3 regions of the Micromonospora sp. WMMA1363 genome follow, and region 3 is predicted to be linked to each of the others. Evidence: riboswitches for the same ligand, from Rfam matches in the RefSeq annotation. Region 3 holds a riboswitch; each other region holds the start of a gene.
The links. Region 3 has a riboswitch for cyclic di-AMP ahead of QTQ03_RS11690 (coiled-coil domain-containing protein). Riboswitches for the same ligand answer to the same signal wherever they lie in the genome.

Region 1: linked by a shared signal. The riboswitch ahead of QTQ03_RS01285 (C39 family peptidase) and the one ahead of QTQ03_RS11690 (coiled-coil domain-containing protein) in region 3 are both predicted to bind cyclic di-AMP.
Region 2: linked by a shared signal. The riboswitch ahead of QTQ03_RS22815 (coiled-coil domain-containing protein) and the one ahead of QTQ03_RS11690 (coiled-coil domain-containing protein) in region 3 are both predicted to bind cyclic di-AMP.

The regions. Positions count from the first base shown of each region.
Region 1 is NZ_JAUALB010000001.1:265,431-267,669, reverse strand. Features, by position in the region: gene QTQ03_RS01290 (hypothetical protein) at 11-136, shown strand; gene QTQ03_RS01285 (C39 family peptidase) at 363-1,187, opposite strand; cyclic di-AMP (ydaO/yuaA leader) riboswitch at 1,384-1,517, opposite strand; gene QTQ03_RS01280 (hypothetical protein) at 1,784-2,239, opposite strand, start outside.
Region 2 is NZ_JAUALB010000001.1:4,900,366-4,902,604, forward strand. Features, by position in the region: partial or broken gene QTQ03_RS22815 (coiled-coil domain-containing protein) at 1-959, opposite strand, end outside; cyclic di-AMP (ydaO/yuaA leader) riboswitch at 964-1,094, opposite strand; gene QTQ03_RS22820 (YibE/F family protein) at 1,261-2,239, opposite strand, start outside.
Region 3 is NZ_JAUALB010000001.1:2,562,550-2,564,788, forward strand. Features, by position in the region: gene QTQ03_RS11680 (HelD family protein) at 1-170, shown strand, start outside; gene QTQ03_RS11685 (cation diffusion facilitator family transporter) at 246-1,160, shown strand; cyclic di-AMP (ydaO/yuaA leader) riboswitch at 1,313-1,445, shown strand; gene QTQ03_RS11690 (coiled-coil domain-containing protein) at 1,463-2,239, shown strand, end outside.

The sequences.
Region 1 (2,239 bases), 2.3 Mb from region 3:
TCGCCGACGAGTGGGCCACATTCGCCGTACGGTCAACTACGTCGCCGAACAGTTGGACGACGACCGGTTGGCAGGCACGGCGATCGCCCGTGTGCTCACCACCCGTACCGACATGAGGCGAGACGACGCGACCTGACCGGCGTGCGGGTGGCGCATCAGCGGGAAAAGCGAAAGCAACCAGGGTGGACTGCGTCGCGCTCCGCCACGGCCTGGCCTCCGGCCAGCGAGGTGGGCAGCGGCCGCGTCGTGAGCGGAGCGTCGCCTTGTCGCTGGGCATGCCGAGTCGCTGGGCACAATTGTGCTGCTCCCGAGAAGCTCTCAGCCGGCGGCGGGGGTCAAACGGTGGCGGGCGCGCCGGTGTCTCAGGCGGAGTAGCCGCGGGTCGCGGCCCAGTTCGCCAGGGCGATCGTGGTCATCCAGTACGACCCGGCCGCCGGGTTCGCCGAGTCGGCGATCCGTGCCAGCCGCCCCTCGTCGTCGTACCCGACCACCGCGACGTAGTGACCGCCGGGGAACGAGTGCCAGCCGCCGTCGGTGTCGGTGGCGCTGCCGGCGACGTTCACCACGACGCCGCGGCCGTCGGCGACGGCGGCGACGATGTCGGACTGGAGCTGGTCCATCTGGGCCGGGGTGGCCGCACCGCCCGAGAACATCCGGGTCTGGTACGGGTCGCCCTCGACCATGGCGTTGAGCACCCGGGTGGTGTCCTCGGCCGAGTCGGTGCCGAACTGGTCGGTCCCCAACGGGCCGGCCAGCTGATCCTGGGTCCGCTCGACGCCGGTGGCGCTCAGGGCGTTACGGACCGCGGCCGGACCGCAGTAGTAGAAGTTGGTCTGCGCCTGGTAGTCGTACTCCAGGAGCTTGGACGTCGGCGGCTCCGGCTTCTGGTCTAGGTCCGGGTCCGCAGCTGTCTCGACCGGCGCACTCGACGGGGCGGCACTCGACGGGGCAGCACTCGACGGGGCAGCCGCCACGGTGCTGGCCGACCCGACGGCTTCGCTGCCCAGCTCCGCCGTTGACGCCGGAGTCTGCCCCACAGCGGGAGATTCGTCGGCGCCGGCGGCCAAGGCGCCGGAACCGGTCGCCAGCACGAGCGCGGCGGCGGACGCGGCGGCCACCTGGTAGGGCCGCTCGGTGACGATGCGACGGAGCTGTCGCCTGAGGTGGTGCTTCACGGGATCCTCCACGGAGTGTCAGGCTGGTGGCGCACCGAGCCGACCGCGCGGACCGGGTCCGGCGGCGGGGGCCACGAGAGAAGGCGCCCGGCGGGACCGAGCGAGGCGGTGGGTCAGCGCCCGGCGGTGAGCCGGACGGGCGCGGGCACCGCGATGCCGTGGAGGCGGCGGTGGAACCGGGAGATGCGGTCGTGCTGCACGAGGATCGAACTCCTTCCGACACCGCCGACCGGGTTAGCTGACGGATTCGGGCGGGAAGTACGCCCTACCGCGGAATCGCGGATTCACCCCAGGTGCAATGGGTCCCCGGCTCGTCATTCGACGATTGAGCGGGTCCGTGCGGCGTCGCCTCTTGCGATCGGGTACCGCACCGGACGCGCCGACACTACTGGCCGGTCAACGACCTGCCAACCGGCGTTGAGCTGCTTAAACATCGATCATGCAGCAATTTTGCGGGCACTTATGCACTGGCGCAGTTCAATGGGACGAGGGGCCGTAACGGCACGGCAGGTCGACAAGCGGACGAGCGGTGGCCGATCGCCGGGAACCGCCCGCGAAAGTCGGCCGAAATGCGACCACTGACCGGTTCGACACCAAGGTGACCGGCGTCACTGAAATAGTGTCAGTCCGCCCCGCGCCGGGCGCCAGCGAGCGGCGAGCACCGGGCCTCGCGCGGAAGCCGCCCGGGCTCGCACCGACGGCACCGGAGACAGTCGCTTCCTGGCGGCGTACGCCTCGGCGTGGAGCGCGCGGGCCGCCTCCGCGGCCACCTCGGCGTCCCGCCAGGCCGCCCGTTCCCGCGCGGTCGCGGCCCGGTAAGCGGCCAGCTTGCCGTTCCGCACCGCCCGCGTCAAGACGATCTCCTGCTCCGCCGGGTGCAGGCGCGGGTTCCAGCCATCCCGGTGGCCGAACACGTCGCCGAGCTGCCGCGCGGACAGGTCTCCTCGCCAGTGGGCGGCCACCACCGCCTGGTGCAGCCAGCGCTCCCGTGCCGCGTACTCGGCGGGCGTGCGGGGCGTACGCGGGGTGTGCAGAGCCGCGGCGGCGACGAACCGGCGGGCGGC
Region 2 (2,239 bases), 2.3 Mb from region 3:
CCAGCCGGTCGCCGGGAACCAGATCTGCCGGTTCCAGATCACGTAGTAGATGCCGAGCTGAGCGGCGTTACGGACCAGGAACGCGGTCAGGTTGTTGCCGTACATCCGGGTGTCGTTGTTGTGCCAGGAGCGGAACCCGCTGTTCTGGAGCGACCAGTCGCAGGCTCGCCCCTTGGGGTGTTCGTACGGGCCCCCCGACCGGTGGCAGCCGACGAACCGGGTGAAGCCGGCCCGTCTGACCTCCTTGTACATGTGCAGGGTGCGCGGGGTGACGCAGCCGGAAGTGGTCGGGTCGTCCTCGCTGCACGACTCGGGCTTCCAGCCGCCGTCCGCGGTGCGGCCGGGGGCCCCCGGGCAACCGGCGAGGTTGCGCTGACCAGGCCACCGGTGAGCTCCTCGCCGCCGACCAGGCGGAGCGCCTTTGCCGCCTCGGTCCTGCTGCGCTCTCTGTCGTTCTTCAGCTTCTCTCGCTCGCGGACCTCTGCCTCGATCGCCAACGTGGCCCGCTCGGCGCGGCGCTTCGCGGCGTTGACCACGGCGAGCCGGTTGTCGTTGACCAGGTTCAGCTCGTCCAGGGAGGAAGCCCGGGCGATGAACGAGTCGGGGGTGTTCGCGCCGAGCAGCATCGACATCGCGCCGATCCGGCCGGTCCGGTACGACTGTGCGGCGATCTCGTTCACCTGGGGGGCCAGGGCGTTGAGGTCGGCCTGGGCGCGCTGGAGTTCCAGATCGAGGGCGAGCTGGCGCGCCTCGGACTTCTTCAGCTGCGCCTGAGCCTTGACGAACTCCCGGTTGCGGGCCTCGATGAGGTCGCCCAGCAACTCCGGCTCCGAGTCGTGCCCGGAGGGCGTTGGGGGAGTGGTGGGCGCGGCCGACACCGGGGTGGGCCCGGCAAACACGGCCAGCGCGGCGAGCGCGGCCACCACGGGCGTCAACCAGCGGCGTAGGGGTGCCGTCACAGTGTTCCCTTCCGTCGACCGCCGACCGGGTTAGCTGACGGGTTCGGGACGGAAGTGGCCCCTACCGCTGGCGCGGATTCACCCCAGGTACCTGGTTCCCCGGTTCGCCTCGCGGCGATTGGGCGGTGGCACCGCAGGCGCCGATGTGCGCCTCCAGCGGTGACCGGCAGCGAGGTTACCTGACGGCCGTCCTGGGGAGCTACGTCCCGAAGCCGACCAAACACGCGATTCCGTAAGCGTGCTGCGTAACCAGTGACACGTGTGTCAGGCGGATGAGGCCGCGTCGTCACGCTGCGGAGTGTCACCATCTGGTGTGCGTACTCCTGTCTTCGTCGGGCCACCCATCGGGGACGGCAGGGACGGTGGGGCCGACCCGCGGTGCGCTCAGCGCCTCCAGCGCGTCGGTCCGTCCGCACGCCGGCCGGGGGGCCGGCACGAGATCGTCCGCGCCCGCCGGTTCGCCGCCGTGCCGCCCGGCGGTGGTGACCAGGGCGGCCAGGCCGGTGGTCAGCGGGACGGCGGCGATCAGGCCGAGCGTGGCGACGGCGCTCCGGACGATCTCCTGGGCGAGGAACTCGCTGGTCAGTATGTGGGTCACGGCCCGCGAGTCGGCGGTGAGCAGGAGCAGCACCGGCAGCGAGGCGCCCGCGTACGCCAGCACGATGGTGTTCACCGTGGAGGCGATGTGCGCCCGGCCGACCCGGGTGGCGGACCGGTAGAGCTGCCGCCGGGACAGCCCCGGGTTGGCGTGCGCGAGCTCGGTGACGGTGGCCGCCTGCGTCACCGTGACATCGTCGAGCACGCCGAGGGAACCGATGACGATCCCGGCCAGCAGCAGGCCGTGCAGGTCGACCCCGGCCTGGAACATCGACAGCGTGGTTGCCTCCTCGCTGCCGTACCCGGTCAGGTGGGTGGCGGCGGTGGCGAGCGTGCCGAGTACGCCGGTGAGCACCAGGCTGCCCAGCGTGCCGAGGACCGCAACCGACGTCTGCGCGGTGATGCCGTGCGTGAGGTACAGCACCACGAACATGATCAGCGCGGCTCCGACCACCGCCACCATTAGCGGCGGCCGGCCGGCGCTGATCCCCGGCAGTACGAACGTCAGCAGGATGGCGAAGCTCGCGGCGAGGCCGCCGAGCGCGGCGAGCCCGCGCCACCGGCCGAACGCGACGATCGCGGCGGCGAAGAGCGCCACCAGCCACACCAGCGGCTTGCCGCGCTGATGTTCCGCGATGTTGTACGCACTGGTCGAGGGGTCCGTGGGGTCGGTGAGCTCGACC
Region 3 (2,239 bases):
TGCGCCTACAGGTGGTGACCAGCCTGGAGGCCAAGGGTATGGAGTACGACGGGGTGGTGCTGGTCGCCCCGAGCGAGATCCGGGCCGAGCCGGGATCGGGCGTGCGAACCCTGTACGTCGCGTTGTCCCGCGCCACCCAGCGGCTGACCACGATCGATCCCGCCGAATGAACGCCATCATTTGCATACATAGCGATGTGAGCATAGATTGGACGCGGATCGGGACGGGTGACGGAAGGTGTCCGCGTGGGCCCAAGTCATGACCACCACGGGGCGGTCGCGAACGCGGCGGAGCGGCACCGGAGCCGCCTCTGGGCCGCCTTCGGGCTGCTCGCCACCCTGATGACGGTGGAGGCGGTGGCCGCGTTCCACACCGGGTCGCTGGCGCTGCTCAGCGACGCCGGACACATGTTCACCGACGTGCTCGGCATCGGCATGGCGCTCGCCGCCCTCACCGCCACCCGCCGCCGCAACGGCGATCCGCAGCGCACCTTCGGCCTCTACCGGCTGGAGGTGCTGGCCGCGCTCGCCAACGCCCTACTGCTCTCCGGCGTGGCGATCTACGTGGTGGTGGAGGCCGTACGCCGCTTCGGCGACCCGCCGGAGGTGCTGACCGGCCCGATGCTCGCGGTGGCAGTCCTCGGCCTGCTGGCCAACCTGGTAGCCTTCGTCCTGCTGCGACCCGGCGCACGGGAGAGCATCAACCTCCAGGGCGCCTACCTCGAGGTGCTGGGCGACCTGCTCGGCAGCCTCGGCGTGATCGGAGCGGCCCTACTGATCGCGGGCACCAACTGGTGGTGGGCCGACCCGCTGGTCGCGGTCGCCATCGGCGTGTTCATCCTGCCGCGCACCTGGCGGCTCGGGCGGGCGGCGCTGCGCATCCTCGTCCAGGCCGCCCCGGAGCACCTCCAGGTCACCGCCGTGCACGACCGCCTGGTGACCGTTCCGGGCGTCTGCGAGGTGCACGACCTGCACGTCTGGACGCTCACCTCAGGCATGGAGGTGGCCTCCGCCCACCTCACCATGGCACCCGGCGCCGACGTCGGCGCGGTCCTGGCCGCGGCGCGGGCCACGCTGCGGGAGGAATTCCACATCGAGCATGCGACGTTGCAGACCGAGCCCGGTGCGACCCACGGAGCCTGCGGGTCGGTCGAGTGGTGACGAACACATCCGCGATCTGACGGGATGTTCGTTGGTGACATCCGATCCGACTGTCGTCACACGGACACCCTGGGTAACTCCCACTGCAATCGCCCCAGCCACACCGGTAGGCTCTGTTCCGGCCTCCGCCAGGCGGCACCCACCGGTGCCGGCGGCGGCCGCCGCCTAATCGCCCCCGCGGGGCGAGCCGGGGAACCAGGTACCTGGGGTGCATCCGCGCCAGCGGTAGGGATCTTCCGTCCCGAACCCGTCAGCTAACCCGGTCGGCGGCTGACGGAAGGACATGTGGATCAATGCCGGAAGTGGCACCCGAACGACATGCCGCCCGGGTGGTGGCCCTGATCATCGCGGCCCTCACCCTCACCCTCGGTCTCGGCGTCGCGCCGGTCGCCCCCGCGGCGGCCGTTCCCCCGGCCCGCCAGGCCGCCGCACCCGGGGACGATCCGGAGGGCGGCACCCCCGCCCTCCGCGCGCAGCTCGAGGCGGCCAGCAAGGGCTACCTGGACGCCAAACGGGCCCTGGACACCTCGGTGAAGCGGCAGGCACAACTCGCCGAACAGCTCAAAGCCACCGAGACCCGGCTCGCCGAACAGACCACCCGGGTCGGCGAGCTGGCCGGCCTGGCGTACCGCACCGGCCGGCTCGGCGCCGCGTCGGCGCTGCTCAACAGCGGCACACCGGAGGGCTTCATGGACCGGGCCGCCGCCTTGGACGCGGTCACCGCCAACGAGGACCAGGCCCTGCGCGAGCTGCGGGACAACCGAGACCAGGTCGCCGAGGCCAAGCTCGCGGTGGAGGTCGAGATCGTCGAGCAACGCAAGCAGCAGGCGGTGATGGCCAAGCGCAAGCAGCAGGCGGAGCGGGCGCTCACCACGGCCAACTCCCGGGCCGCCCAGGCTCCCGCCAGCCGGGGCGGGTCCCGGACCGCCGCGCCGGCCCCGCGCAACTCGGACGGCTCCTGGCCGCGGGAGTCGTGCAGCGTCAACGACCCGACCCCGGCCAACGGCTGCATCACCCCCCGGACGCTCCACGCGCTCAACCAGGCCAAAGCGGCCGGATTCACCCGGTACGTCTCGTGC